2 regions of the Buttiauxella sp. BIGb0471 genome follow, and region 2 is predicted to be linked to the other one. Evidence: predicted binding sites of a transcription regulator. Region 2 holds the regulator's gene; the other holds the start of a gene.
What was found. Region 2 encodes PhoB, which activates phosphate uptake and scavenging genes when phosphate is short. Its sites were predicted from a motif close to CTGTCATAAAACTGNCNNAT; they were not measured.

Region 1 (7,761 bases), on a different contig from region 2:
GATCAAAGGGCCGAAAGGCAGCAAAGTTCGCCTGGAAATCTTGCCTGCTGGCAAGGGCACCAAAACGCGCATCGTAACATTAACGCGTGAACGTATCCGTCTTGAAGACCGCGCAGTTAAACTGACAATTAAAACGGTCGGCAAAGACAAAGTGGGCGTGCTGGATATTCCTGGTTTCTACGTTGGCCTGACGGATGACGTCAAAGTCCAGCTGCAGAAAATGGAAAAACAGAACGTTAAGAGTGTGATTATTGATTTACGCTCTAACGGCGGCGGGGCATTAACCGAAGCTGTTTCACTTTCTGGTTTGTTCATTCCAGGTGGCCCTGTTGTTCAGGTTCGTGATAACAACGGCAAAGTGCGCGAAGACAGCGATACTGACGGCGTGGTGTATTACAAAGGCCCACTGGTGGTGATGGTTGACCGTTTCAGTGCTTCTGCCTCTGAGATCTTCGCGGCAGCAATGCAGGATTATGGCCGCGCGCTGATTGTCGGCGAACCTACCTTTGGTAAAGGTACTGTTCAGCAATACCGTTCATTGAACCGTATCTACGATCAGATGTTGCGCCCGGAATGGCCAGCATTAGGCTCTGTGCAGTACACCATCCAGAAGTTTTACCGCATTAATGGCGGCAGTACTCAGCGTAAAGGTGTGACGCCAGACGTCATGATGCCAACAGGTACTGAAGAGACAGAAACCGGCGAGAAATTTGAAGACAATGCCCTCCCATGGGATAGCATTAACGCAGCGACTTACGTTAAGTCCGGCGACCTGTCTTCGTTTGAGCCGCAGTTGCTGAAACTCCATCAGGACAGAATTGCAGCCGATCCAGAGTTCCAGTACATCATGAAGGACATTGCTCGCTTCAATGCCCTGAAAGAGAAGCGCAATATTGTCTCTCTGAATCTTGCTCAACGAGAGAAAGAAAACCAGGAAGATGATGCCACGCGACTGGCACGTATTAACGATCGCTACAAGCGAGAAGGCAAAGCGCCGTTGAAGAAACTGGACGATTTGCCGAAGGATTATCAAGAACCCGATCCGTATCTTGATGAAACGGTACACATTGCGCTGGACCTTGCGAAAATGCAGCAAGATAAACCAGCCGAGCAACCGACTCCTGCTAAGTAACCCCTAACGGGCACAAAATTTTGTGCCCGTTTTTTTTACCTCTATCAAGCCGCGTAAACCTACCTCTTCTTAAATGTAAAGTTATGTATTATTAACCACTTGGACACGATGAATGCTTGAAAATGGCAGGCTTGCCCCTACGATGTGGGGTAACGCAGAATGCGTATTTTTAACCGAGGTAAAAAGAAAATTATGATGCGTATCGGGCTTTTCCTGTTGACCAACCTTGCGGTCATGGTCGTTTTCGGGCTAGTGCTAAGCCTGACGGGGATCCAGTCGAGCAGCGTACAGGGTCTGATGATCATGGCGGTGTTGTTTGGCTTTGGCGGTTCAATCATCTCATTGCTGATGTCCAAATGGATGGCGCTTCGTTCAGTCGGTGGGGAAGTGATTGAGCAACCACGTAACGAAACTGAGCGCTGGCTGATGGAAACGGTTCGCCAGCAGTCACAGCTGGCGGGTATCGCCATGCCACAGGTGGCTGTTTACCATGCGCCAGACATCAACGCGTTCGCAACCGGCGCACGTCGTAATGCATCACTGGTTGCGGTAAGTACGGGCCTGTTGCAGAACATGAGCCGTGATGAAGCGGAAGCGGTTATCGCTCACGAAATTAGCCATATCGCGAACGGTGACATGGTCACGATGACCCTGATTCAGGGCGTGGTGAACACCTTCGTCATCTTCATTTCTCGTATCATCGCGCAGGTCGCCTCTGGCTTCTTGTCCGGAAACAGGGATGAAGGTGAAAGCAACAATGGCAACCCGTTCGTTTATTTTGCGATTGCGACAGTACTGGAGCTGGTATTCGGTATCCTGGCGAGCATTATCACGATGTGGTTCTCGCGCCACCGTGAATTCCATGCTGATGCCGGTTCTGCAAAATTGGTTGGTCGTGAAAAAATGATTGCCGCTTTGCAGCGCCTGAAAACCAGCTATGAACCGCAAGAAGCCAGCAGCATGATGGCGTTTTGCATCAATGGTAAGGCTAAGTCAATGAGCGAATTGTTCATGACCCACCCGCCGTTGGATAAGCGTATTGAAGCGCTGCGTAATGGTGAATACCTGAAGTAGGAATAAATTGAGTTAAAAAGGCGTGCCATCGCTGGCACGCCTTTTTTTATGCCTGTGGGAGTCGAGACTGAGACATCCGTAAGCTACTGACAATGGCGGCGACAGTGGCAAAACTGCCAGCCAGCAATAACGAGGCGTGCGTTCCGTGAGTGGTGAACAGGTTGAACATCAGAGCTACCAAGGCCGCGCCACAACTTTGACCGAGTAACCGAGCGGTGCCTAACATGCCGCTGGCACCACCGCTGCGGTGACGCGGAGCGGAAGAGATAATGGTGTGATTGTTTGGTGACTGGAACAAACCAAAACCGGCACCACACAAAACCATGCGCCAGATGATATCAATATCGGACGGGTTATGAGGCAACATTGCCAGCGCAAACAAACCGCAGGCCATCACGGCTAAACCAATCCCACCAAGCAGCCCCGCATGCACTCGTTCAATTAAATGTCCCGCAATGGGAGCCATGATCATCGTCGCAATCGGCCAGGGAGTGAGTAGCAGGCCGGTTTCCACTTCACTGCGTCCTAGCGTCGATTGCAGGAAGAAAGGCAGTGAAACCATGGCGAGCATCTGCGCCGCAAAGGAACAGACTGACGTCCCAATAGATAGCGAAAATATCGGAACACGCAGTAAATCGACGGGCAATAAAGGGAAGGGAAGAGTCAGTTGTCGGCGGACAAAGAAGAACCCGATCACGGCTAGCGCAGCCAGCTCTCCGATAATCAGCCAACCAGATTGTCCCTGGGCAAAACCGCTTATCGCGGAGATGAGCAAACCAAACGTTAGAGCATTCATAATGGCGCTGGGTATGTCAAAGCGCTGGCCCTGTGATTTTTGTTGGTTTGGTGGCAGAAAACGCAAAGCCAGGATGAGAGCAACGATGCCGATCGGAACGTTAATCAAAAACAACCATTTCCATGATGCAACCGACAAAATAGCGGCGGCAATGGTTGGTCCGGCAGCAGATGAAACGGCAACAATAAACGAGTTAATTCCCATACCGCGGCCAAGGTACTTTTGCGGATAAATAAGCCGAATGAGTGCGGTATTAACGCTCATTAATGCCGCACCGCCAAATCCCTGGAGTACGCGAGCAAATGTCAGCATGGGTAATGAATTTGATAACGCACAAAAAAGGGAAGTCATGCAGAACAGAATTAATCCGCACTGATATACCCGGCGATAACCAAATATATCCCCCAGGAACGACATAGAAAGTAACGAAACAATTATCGCAATTTGGTAACTGTTCACAATCCAGATGGATTCAGCCGGGCTGGCATTAAGTTCTCGGGCAATGGTGGGAAGGGCGACGTTTGCGATTACGCCATCAAGTACGGCCATGGTTATACCTAACGCAATGGCTAAAATAGCACCATAGCGCTGCGGCAATGGCAGCCCATCAGCAAGGGTTTTATCCATAGGAATGTTTGACTTCACGAGGCGATATTCGAAGAGAAATAATAATAGCACTAAATTTACGGGATATGTCGCAGATTTGTAACGAAATAGAATAGATTCATTGCGATGACATGGTAGTCAACTTATACTAAAAACCGGTTCTGATTTTTATAAAACAAATGCGATCGAGGTGATTTAATGGCAATCGCAGATCTGGATAAACAACCTGATTCTGTCTCTTCTGTCCTGAAAGTTTTTGGCATCTTACAGGCTCTTGGCGAAGAACGCGAAATTGGTATCACTGAATTATCGCAACGCGTAATGATGTCAAAAAGCACCGTCTATCGCTTTTTGCAGACAATGAAATCCCTGGGTTATGTGGCACAGGAAGGCGAATCCGAAAAGTACTCGCTGACGCTGAAGCTATTTGAGTTGGGCGCACGTGCGTTGCAAAACGTTGATTTGATTCGCAGTGCGGACATTCAGATGCGCGAACTGTCGCGTCTGACAAAAGAAACCATCCACCTGGGTGCGTTGGATGAAGACAGTATTGTCTATATCCACAAAATTGATTCCATGTACAACCTGCGCATGTATTCGCGCATTGGTCGTCGTAATCCGCTCTACAGTACTGCGATTGGTAAAGTTCTGCTGGCCTGGCGTGACCGCGAAGAAGTGCGTGAAATTCTTGCTGATGTGGAATACACACGTAGCACTGAACGCACAATTACCAGCACTGATGAATTGCTGAAAGTGCTGGATACCGTTCGCGAGCAGGGCTATGGCGAAGATAATCAGGAACAAGAAGAAGGTCTGCGCTGTATCGGCGTACCGGTATTCGACCGTTTCGGTGTTGTCATTGCAGGGTTGAGTATTTCATTCCCGACGTTACGTTTCTCTGAAGACAGACTTCATGAATATGTGGCGATGCTTCATGACGCCGCTCGTACTATTTCTGAGCAAATGGGTTATCACGAATATCCATTCTGATGAAATAATCAACGCCGCGTAATAGCGGCGTTTTTCATTCAGCCTCTTTACTGACCATTGTCGATAACTTCGGCACTTTTGCGCAATATCGGGCAATCAGTAAGCCCTATAATCCCGCTATTGCTATGTATAAACTGGGCTGTGGTTATATTTCGCGCAGTAAGATATTTGCACTGCAACCCCAGACCCGCAACATTTTCCTGGCTTCCAATCAGAACGCCGTATCCTGAGAGCAGCAAGCCTATCCACAGAAGCGCTATTATGATTATCGCGCGAATCACCCTACGCATATATGCCTCTTATTAATAGGTTAATAGACTACTAAGCGTAACGGATGAGGTTGCTGTAGCAATATGATGATTCTTAAATAATATATGCGCTGATGTTACGCAATGTTTAAGATGCCTATGCCAAACTTATCTTTAAATTGTTACGAGGTGGAGAGAGTAGTGAGAAAGTACAGATGGTTCATTTTGGCTGCGGTTTTGTTCATCTGCCTGCTGCTATGGACTCAAATGGTCAATGTGATGTGCGATCAAGATGTACAATTCTTCAGCGGCATTTGCACGATTAATAAATTTATCCCCTGGTAGTGTCTTTTTATCAGCAGGAGGCTTACCTTGTGCCGTGGCAAGTGTAGAATACGGGTTTTGCTGAGGTGGTAAGATGAACGAATTAAGTGTTGGCGCGTTAAATATCGCGTCTTTGACAGTGTCTCTGGTTGTTCTGATCATCGGTCTCGTGATTTGGTTTTTTGTTAACCGAGCGAGCAGCCGTACTAATGAGCAGATTGAGCTGCTGGAAGAGCTGTTGGATCAACAAAAGCGCCAGAATGCGCTGTTACGCCGTTTGTGCGAAGCGAACGAGCCGGAAGTTGTGAAGGAAGAAGTTGAAGTTGTTAAGAAAGAAGACGACGAAGAAGATGATTTTATTCGTCTGGTCGCTGAGCGCTAATCCTGGTACTCGCACCCCTGCGCTGATCCCTTAAAATCTCATCACCAATTCGACGGTTTTCGACATCTGGAACCCCATTTCGCGAAAACCGGGTGATGTGAGCTTGGGCTAAAAGAACGCGAAGATTCCCCCGATACAATTCATGAAGCTAACGCTGTAGGATGTTGTTCAATTTCTAGACTTATCGGAATCAATGTTTAAAACAGCCTAAAAATCCTAAAGCGATATTTAGCACAACGCTAAGACGTTTATATTAGTTGATGAATATAGCGAAACGTTTTTATTGCTTCATTGTGAAGCAGCGTGTCATTAAACTTTCATTATTTTGGTGCAATATAAACAATTAATCGCTCAAGCTTTATTCACCCAGTCATTTCTCCTATTTAACTATCCAGACTTGTTCATTTTTTGGTACGACAACATTGTTCATTTTTTGAATAGCTATGCTAAAAAAATCATAAGGATAATGTCTACATCATCGAATTTTTGACACTTCGCCTGGACGAATAGATCTCTTTGGGCTATGGTAAAAACGTTGTTTACGTTCTTCAAACTAATGTCCGGAATCATCGTTGCTTAATGTTAATTCTATGCATTTATTGTGCATTTCATTTTCATTAACAATAAGGGTTTCGGGATTTGTGCGACAGATCGATACATACCGAAAAATGGCTTGCCATTGATTGCGTAGTATGTGATAACACTTTGGGTTAAACGAGGTACAGTTCTGTTTATGTGTGGCATTTTCAGTAAAGAAGACCTGAGTAAACACGTTGTCGTTGAATACCGCTTCTCTGCCGAGCCTTATATTAGTGCCTCATGCAGTAATGTCTCTGTTTTAGCTAAGTTATGCCTGCGGGCGAAGAAAACAATCTAAGGAATTTTGCAAAATGGCAAAGATTAAAGGTCAAGTTAAGTGGTTCAACGAGTCTAAAGGTTTTGGCTTCATTACTCCTGCTGACGGCAGCAAAGACGTGTTCGTACACTTCTCTGCAATCCAGGGTAACGGCTTCAAAACTCTGGCTGAAGGCCAGAACGTTGAGTTCGAAATCCAGGACGGCCAGAAAGGCCCTGCAGCGGTTAACGTAACTGCTATCTAATTCCGTTGAATTAGACCTGGCGCGAATAACGCCAAATTCTGATAAAAGCCCCGCTCTTGTAGCGGGGCTTTTTCATGTTTGATACTTAATCATTGTTTTTCTAAGTGTTTCTGAATCATCTCGCCAGTTATGTCTTGTAGCAAAGCAGCGCATCTTGTAGCACTGTTCCTGTCTGGTTACTTTCCTCATTATGTTTAAATTTTCAATCGCTTAGTTGTCGTTAAGGATTGGATGTGAGAAAAATCGCTCCTGGAATCGTGGGGAATTTTGTTCAGTGGCGTTTTGCTCTGCTTTGCATCGCTATCTTCATGTGTCTGGTGTTTTTGCTTGGAAGAGTCGCGTGGTTACAAATCATCTCGCCAGACAATCTGGTCAAGCAAGAAGACATGCGTTCCCTACGCGAAGAAGCCGTGGTTGTACCGCGGGGGATGATTGAAGATCGTAGCGGACGTCCATTAGCAGTAAGCGTTCCGGTAAAAGCTATCTGGGCTGACCCGAAATCGGTAATGGAAAAAGGTGGCGTGCAGATAAGCAGCCGCTGGCAAGCGCTGGCGACAACGCTAAACATGCCACTTAATGACATCGCCGCCCGCATTCGTCGTAATCCCGCCGATCGATTTATCTATCTCGCACGCCAACTCGACCCACAGCAAGCGCAATATATAGAGAGTTTGAAACTGCCTGGAATTTTCCTGCGTGATGAATCCCGACGTTTTTATCCAGCAGGTCATGTCGCTGCGAATTTGCTCGGATTTACAAACATCGACGACCAGGGAATTGAAGGGGTTGAGAAGAGTTTTAATCGCCAGTTGACCGGTAAGGCGGGCGAAAGATTAGTCCGCAAAGACCGGCACGGCCACGTTATTGAGAATATAACGGAAACTGCAGCTACTCCTGCCCATAACCTGATGCTCAGTATTGATGAGCGTTTGCAAACTGTTACCGAAGATGCGCTAAGCAATGCCGTTTCATGGAACAAAGCTGAATCTGCCGCAGCCGTTATTCTGGATGTTAATACCGGTGAAGTATTGGCAATGGCGAGTTGCCCAACATTTAACCCGAACAATCGCGAAGGCGCCACGCTTAACGAATTTCGCAACCGTGCCATT
Region 2 (7,761 bases):
AGCACGGTCTGCTGCTGAAGTTGTTGCTCAAGCTGTTGTTTTCTAAGTTCGAGTTTTTGGCATTCGGCTTCATTCAGTAACGCCGCCTGGAATGTTTGCACATCGGCAAATGGGCTGACGGCGAGTGCGGCGAGAAATTGCTCGCTTGCCTGAGCAACGCGCGTTTCTTCTTGCTTGTGTTGCTGTTGCAGCGTCCGCCACTGGCTTTCCAGCGCAATACAATTACTGTGCAGGCTATGCCAGTTCTGTAATGCCTCATTTTGTTCGTTTTCCGATAGCGGAGCAGGCGAAGTGCCATCGTCTATAAATGTACTGAGCACATTTTCCAGCAAAGCCAGTTGCTGTTGCACGCGGGGAAGCTGTTCATTGCGCTGTTGCCACTGTTGTAATTCCTGCTGACGTTCCGCCAGCCAGTTATTCTCTTCGCCAGGAGTCGGGTATTGCAGCCCTGCGTTATTAAGCGCGGTAGTGATTGCTTCGCGCTGTGTAGCAATTTCAGCGACGAGTTTAGCGTGTTGAGCACGTGTCTGAGCAAGCTGCTCTTCCAGCACAATGCGCTGGCTTAACTGATGTAACTGTTGTTCGCGTTGTTCTTCGCTTTCCAGCCACTGCTGGAGGTCGTCTTCCGGCGCGAGAGTCAGTTGCAGATTTGCGCACAGTTGTTGCCAGCGTAAGCGCAATCCGTTTTCTTCTTCATTCAGCGCAGTGATAGCCGCCAGCAGGTTTTCGCGCTGTTTACGCTGCGTATCAAGCTGGCCTTTCATCGCAAAGCCTGCTTCCGCAAGAATGGCAACTTCACGTTTAAGTTCGGCTAGCCGCTGCTGATTTTCTCCGGGCTGAATCGCCTGATAATCAGCGACCGCCGGATGTTGCGTCGAGCCGCACAGAGGGCAAGGTTGATGAGGCTGTAAACGAGCGCGCTCGGCTTCAAGGCTGACAATACGCAGTTCAAGCTCACACACTTTCTCGAGGTCACTCTCATGCTGGCGGCGTTCTTTATATTGCTGGCGCTTTAAAACCAGCTCCACATCACCCTCGGCAATTTGTTTTTCGAGCGCGGTAATCTCTTGTTGTTGCTGCGATTTGCGTTTGAGAAGCGATGAAAATTGAGGCTGTAATGTGGCAAGCAGCTGGCGCTGCGGACGTGCAGCCATCGTTGCTTGTAAGTGGGTACTTACTTCATCAGCACTGATAGACATTTCAGCTACTGGCAGAAGTTCGAGTTTCTTCTGGCTTGAATCGATATTGCGCTGCAAATCTTGTAGTTTTTCAGCCTCACGCTGCTGCTGACCAAACCCCATGCGCCAGCCCGCCAGCTCAGTCCCCCATTGGCGGTATCGGTCGTGAGTTTTCAGCCACTCCTGGAGTTGCGTGCTTTCCTGCGTGAGTTTTGCAGCCATGCTTGCGGCAGCCTGCCGTGTCTGCTGGCGTCGTACTGTCGCCTGATGTAAGCGAGCATTCACTTCTTCACACTGAGCATGTGTGTTTTGCAAAGTTGCCTGCAATTCCTGCAAACGTTGCCAGTCAGGGCGCAGTTTTTCTGCCGGTTGTGCGCGAGTCAGTTTATCTAACTCTGGCGCGGCGGCTTCTATTGCGTTATTCGCCGCTTTTAAAGAGTGTTCTGCCTGCCCATGTTTTTGCGTGAGCTGCGCCAGTTGGCCTAACCATTGCTGATGCTGCTGGAGTTTCATTTGTTCTGCGAGCAGCGCTTTTTCTTCTACGCTCAGGGTCTGAAAACTCTCAGAAAGCTGCTGGTGCTGCTCTTCACTTAACAATGCTACGCCAGCGGCCTGCGCTTGTAGGTTTTCAAGCTGGCTGCGCACATTTTTATGATTCTCGAACACCGCCGCAGAAACGGTGCCATATATTTCAGTTCCGGTCAGCTCTTCGAGCAAAGAGGCGCGGTCATTGGCATTGGCATTTAAGAACGCAGCAAACTGGCCCTGGGATAACATCATTGAGCGGGTGAATCGGTCGTAATCCAGACCGGTGAGTTTGGACGTAACCTCAAGTTTGTCTTTGACTTTATCGGCAATAATCTTGCCACTTGCCACTTCTGCAAGCTCGATACGCGGGGCTTGTAGATTGCCGTTGGCCGCATTGCGCGCACGGTTCTGGCTCCAGAATGCACGATAGGCAACCCCTTTTACTTCAAATTCCACTTCCGCCAGGCATTCGGCGGTGTCGCGCGTCATGAGATCATTTTGCGATTGCGTGACGGTATTGAGGCGCGGTGTCTGGTGGTAAAGCGCGAGACAAATCGCATCGAGCAGCGTGGTTTTCCCGGCTCCTGTTGGCCCGGTTATGGCAAACAAACCGTTGCTGGCGAACGGTTCGCGGGTGAAATCGACTTTCCATTCCCCTTTCAGGGAATTGAGGTTTTTTAAGCGCAGGCTAAGGATTTTCATGCTTCTTCCTCCACGTCATGCAGGCTCGCCACCGTTTGGGCAAATAGCGTTCGCAAACGCTGTGCTCGTTCTTCGGAGGTGTCTTCCTGAACCAGGCGGCGCTCAAAAACCTCTTCAACCGTCAGCTCACTCAGCGTTTCTTTATGTTGCTGGGCGATAACGCGATCGCGCTGTTCACGGCTGCGACGCAGCAACACCACTTCGACGGGTAGCGTTTCGGTTAATTGTTGAATATGACGCTGCATATCATGCAGATATTCTTCGGTAGCGATTTCAATATCCAGCCAAACTTTGGGTTCTGCTGGTGCATCGCGCCACTGCGCGAGTTGCTGTTCGATTTCACTCAGAGAACCTTTGATGACTGCTAAAGGCTGGCTGACAGGCACCGTCAGCGGAGTCACTTCATGAAGCACGCCTTCGGCAAACTCAACCAGATAAACACTTTTGTTCTTGCCTGTTTCGTCAAAACTTAACGGGATGGGCGAGCCGCTATAGCGAATATGTTCAGTGCCACCAATGAGTTGGGCACGATGGATATGGCCGAGTGCGATGTAGTCGGCTGCGGGGAAATGCTGCGCCGGGAAAGCATCCAGTGTGCCGATGTAAATATCGCGCACCGCATCGCTTTTGGTTACGCCCACGGTGGTTAAATGGCCGGTCGCGATAATCGGCAGCTTCGCATCAGCGCGTAATTCGCAGGCGGTGGTGTAACACTGCTGGTAATGCTCGCTGATGGCTTCCATCAACGAACGCTGCTTTTCGTGGCCGGAAAGCCCCGCCTGGCTATTTTGAATATCCCGTGGGCGCAGGAATGGAATCGGACAGAGAATGGCACCCGGTTCACCCGATTTAGCGTTGAGCACGATAGCCTGCTGGCTGGCATCATGCCGCGCACTGGCAATGACATAAGTATTCAGGCATGCCATTAATTCACGAGATTCATTCAGCGTGGCTACGGAATCATGATTTCCCGCCAGCACCACGAGAGAACAGCCTGTTTGCTGAAGTTGCACCACAAAACGGTTATACAATTCGCGTGCGTAACTTGGCGGCGAGCCGGTATCAAAAATATCGCCTGCGACAATTATCGCATCCACATCATGCTCGACTGCGGCTTGAAGCAACCATTCAAGAAACGCCTGGTGCTCTGGCCCACGGCTTTTGGTATAAAAATTTTGACCAAGATGCCAGTCTGAAGTGTGAATAATGCGCATTGGTTGTCCCTTGGCATAAAAAAGCGTGGCGGGATTATAAAGCGGATGAGCAAGAACGACACAATTGAGTGTCATAATTCATTGTGATGAATCACCAGGCATTTATGTTTTTCATAAATCTGTCATAAATCTGACGCATAATGGCACCGCATTGAAACAACAATAATTATTCCTTGAGCAGGGCGAATCATGGCGAAGCGTATTTTAGTCGTAGAAGATGAAGCTCCAATCCGTGAAATGGTGAGCTTTGTGCTTGAGCAAAACGGTTTTCATCCTGTAGAAGCGGAAGATTATGACAGTGCAGTGAATCTGCTTATCGAACCCTTTCCGGATTTAATTTTACTCGACTGGATGCTGCCGGGTGGTTCGGGTATTCAATTCATCAAGCATTTGAAACGCGAAGCATTAACTCGTGAAATCCCGGTGATGATGCTGACGGCGCGTGGTGAAGAAGAAGACCGCGTGCGAGGGCTTGAAGTCGGAGCCGATGACTATATTACCAAACCGTTTTCCCCGAAGGAGCTTGTGGCACGCATTAAAGCGGTGATGCGCCGCATCTCTCCGATGGCGGTGGAAGAGGTGATTGAGATGCACGGGCTGAGCCTTGATCCGTCATCGCACCGCGTCATGACCGGTGAGAACCCATTGGATATGGGGCCAACAGAATTTAAATTATTACACTTCTTTATGACGCACCCGGAACGGGTGTATAGCCGTGAGCAACTGCTTAATCATGTATGGGGTACCAATGTTTATGTCGAAGACCGAACGGTGGACGTACATATTCGGCGGTTACGCAAAGCGCTTGAACATAGTGGACATGACAGAATGGTACAAACAGTACGCGGTACGGGTTATCGGTTCTCAACCCGCTTTTAATTCCTTGTCAGGAGAATGACGCGTGCTGGAAAGGTTGTCATGGAAAAGGCTGGTGATGGAGCTGGTGCTCTGTTGCATACCCGCCGCCATCTTAGGTCTTATTTTCGGCCATTTACCGTGGTTTTTATTACTGGCAGTCACCGGACTGCTGGCTTGGCATTTCTGGAATTTACTGCGTTTATCGTGGTGGCTGTGGGTGGATCGCAGTATGACGCCGCCGCCAGGCCGCGGGAGTTGGGATCCCCTGTTGTACGGTCTTCATCAGATGCAGCTGCGCAACAAAAAGCGCCGCAAAGAGTTAGGCAATCTGATTAAGCGTTTTCGTAGCGGAGCCGAATCGCTGCCCGATGCGGTGGTTTTGACCACGGAAGAAGGGACGATTTTTTGGTGCAACGGTCTGGCGCAACAATTGCTGGGGTTACGCTGGCCGGACGATAACGGGCAGAACATCCTTAACTTGCTGCGCTACCCTGAATTTACTCGCTATTTGTCGCAAAAAGAGTTTTCGCGTCCGTTAACTTTGGTACTCAATACGGGCCGCCATCTGGAGTTCCGTGTGATGCCCTACAGCGATGAGCAGTGGCTGCTGGTGGCACGCGATGTGACTCAGATGCACCAGCTCGAAGGGGCGCGACGTAATTTCTTTGCTAACGTCAGTCACGAACTGCGAACGCCGCTCACGGTGCTGCAAGGTTATCTGGAGATGATGCAGGACCAGACGCTTGAAGGGCCGCTGCGTGAGAAAGCATTAGGCACAATGCGCGAGCAAACTTCGCGCATGGAAGGGTTGGTTAAGCAGCTTCTGACGCTTTCAAAAATAGAAGCCGCTCCGGCCATGGTGCTCAATGAAAAGATTGATGTGCCGCTGATGCTGCGTGTTGTAGAACGTGAGGCGCAAACTCTCAGCCATGAACGGCAGACGATACAATTTGATATCGATCCCACGCTGAAAGTCTTTGGCAATGACGAGCAACTGAGGAGTGCGATTTCTAACCTCGTTTATAACGCAGTCAACCATACGCCAGAAGGCACGCATATTACGGTGAGCTGGAAACGTGTGGCGGGTGGGGCAAGTTTTAGCGTGACTGATAATGGTCCGGGGATTTCAGCAGAACACCTTCCGCGCCTGACTGAGCGTTTTTACCGCGTCGACAAAGCGCGTTCGCGTCAGACGGGCGGCAGCGGGCTTGGGCTGGCGATAGTCAAACATGCTTTAAGCCACCATGACGCACGCCTGAATATTGAAAGCCAGCCGGGCAAAGGTTCAACGTTTTCCTTTGTTTTGCCCGAGCGGTTAATCGTTAGCGAGAAATAGACTGATAATCAGTTTTCGTCGGTCGTACAGATGCGTCATCCGACACTGGCGCAATAAGTGTCAAAATAACTTTCCACAGGCCGCTTTTCTGGCCTGTGTTTTTTTTGCCCACATGTAAATCAAAAACACTCAATCGGTTATAATTTAACCACACAAAAGACCATGATCTTTTCCTCTGATTAATCGAATCCACTAGTGATGCTGTTAATTTAAGGATATCAATCTGGTTTTTAGATCCGTTCTTGCCTTCAAACGCTATAAGCGTTTTAATTGCGGCCCTGTGATTGGTAGACCGACTGGATATGAGTGGTAATTCAAACAACTATTCTTCTCCACCGATCCCGGAAAGGATTTTCCGCTGTCGAGTCTACTGATTGCCGCTTTTATGCCGAGTTAACAGGTATAAAAATTTGAATACTTTCAACACCACACATCCACAGGCTGCAAATATTTTATGACCCATCATTTGAAATCTCGAGACATCCTCGCACTGGGCTTTATGACCTTTGCGCTGTTTGTCGGCGCAGGCAATATCATTTTCCCTCCAATGGTGGGGCTACAAGCGGGTGAACACGTTTGGATTGCATCATTAGGCTTCCTGGTAACGGCTGTAGGCCTGCCGGTGCTGACTATTGTCGCCATCGCTCGTGTCGGCGGGGGCATTGATAGCCTCAGTTCGCCAATTGGCCGCCGTGCCGGTGTGTTGTTAGCCACCATTTGTTATCTGGCTGTTGGGCCGCTGTTCGCCACACCGCGTACTGCTACCGTTTCTTTTGAAGTGGGAATAGCGCCGCTGGTCGGCACCGGTGAGTTACCGCTGTTTATCTACAGCCTGGTTTACTTTGCGATTGTGATTGGCGTTTCGCTGTATCCGGGCAAACTTTTAGACACCGTTGGCCATGTGCTCGCCCCGGTAAAAATTGTCGCGCTGCTGGCGCTGGCTGCGGGCGCAATGTTGTGGCCTGCGGGTGGTATCAGCACGGCGACTGAAGCGTATCAGAATGCTGCGTTCTCAAACGGCTTCGTGAATGGTTATCTCACCATGGATACCCTGGCATCGTTAGTGTTCGGCATAGTGATTGTCAACGCCGCGCGTTCGCGTGGGGTGACTGAATCCCGTCTGCTGACGCGCTATACCATTTGGGCTGGCTTGATTGCCGGTGTTGGCTTAACGCTGATTTATCTGGCTCTGTTCCGCCTGGGTTCTGACAGCGCAACGTTAGTTGCCGATCAAAACGCGAACGGTGCCGCAATTCTGCATGCGTATGTGGCTCATACTTTCGGTGGTGCGGGTAGCTTCTTCCTGGCAGCCTTGATTTTCCTGGCTTGTATGGTCACGGCAATTGGCCTGACTTGTGCGTGTGCTGAATTCTTCAGCCAGTATTTGCCACTGTCTTATCGTTCGCTGGTGTTTATCCTGGGCCTGTTCTCAATGGTGGTTTCCAACCTGGGTTTAAGCCATCTGATTCAGGTTTCAATTCCAGTGCTGACGGCAATTTACCCGCCGTGTATCGCGTTGGTGGTGTTGAGCTTTACCCGTCCGTGGTGGCATAACTCAACCCGCGTGATTGCTCCAGCGATGCTCATCAGCACCTTGTTTGGTATTCTCGATGGGATTAAATCATCGGCAATCAGTGATATTTTACCCGCGTGGGCCGCGCGTTTGCCGCTGGCCGATCAGGGGCTGGCATGGTTAGCGCCAACGGTGATTATGGTGGTTCTCGCCATCATTTGGGACCGCGCCGCAGGGCGACAGGTGGCTTCAACCGCCCACTAAAATTTTTGATTTTCTTTAACCACGGGGCTTTGCTCCGTGGTTTTTTTATTGTTAAGCAGGGTGTGGAATCAATGGAAAACGCTAATAAGCTCAAGCGCGGCTTGAGTACCCGGCACATACGCTTTATGGCGTTGGGTTCGGCAATTGGCACCGGGCTGTTTTATGGCT

Region 1: a site for PhoB is predicted at 3,695-3,714, ahead of kdgR (DNA-binding transcriptional regulator KdgR). Genes of this name have one in related genera too.

What each region holds. Positions count from the first base shown of each region.
Region 1 is NZ_JANUEU010000001.1:797,823-805,583, forward strand. It holds gene prc (carboxy terminal-processing peptidase) at 1-1,132, shown strand, start outside; gene htpX (protease HtpX) at 1,325-2,206, shown strand; gene M2371_RS03760 (MFS transporter) at 2,253-3,629, opposite strand; gene kdgR (DNA-binding transcriptional regulator KdgR) at 3,807-4,598, shown strand; gene M2371_RS03770 (YobH family protein) at 4,646-4,888, opposite strand; gene mgrB (PhoP/PhoQ regulator MgrB) at 5,048-5,191, shown strand; gene M2371_RS03780 (YebO family protein) at 5,265-5,552, shown strand; gene M2371_RS03785 (DUF2627 domain-containing protein) at 6,286-6,429, shown strand; gene cspE (transcription antiterminator/RNA stability regulator CspE) at 6,443-6,652, shown strand; gene ftsI (peptidoglycan glycosyltransferase FtsI) at 6,886-7,761, shown strand, end outside.
Region 2 is NZ_JANUEU010000005.1:96,556-104,316, forward strand. It holds gene sbcC (exonuclease subunit SbcC) at 1-2,408, opposite strand, end outside; gene sbcD (exonuclease subunit SbcD) at 2,405-3,622, opposite strand; gene phoB (phosphate response regulator transcription factor PhoB) at 3,812-4,501, shown strand; gene phoR (phosphate regulon sensor histidine kinase PhoR) at 4,524-5,816, shown strand; gene brnQ (branched-chain amino acid transporter carrier protein BrnQ) at 6,271-7,593, shown strand; gene proY (proline-specific permease ProY) at 7,665-7,761, shown strand, end outside.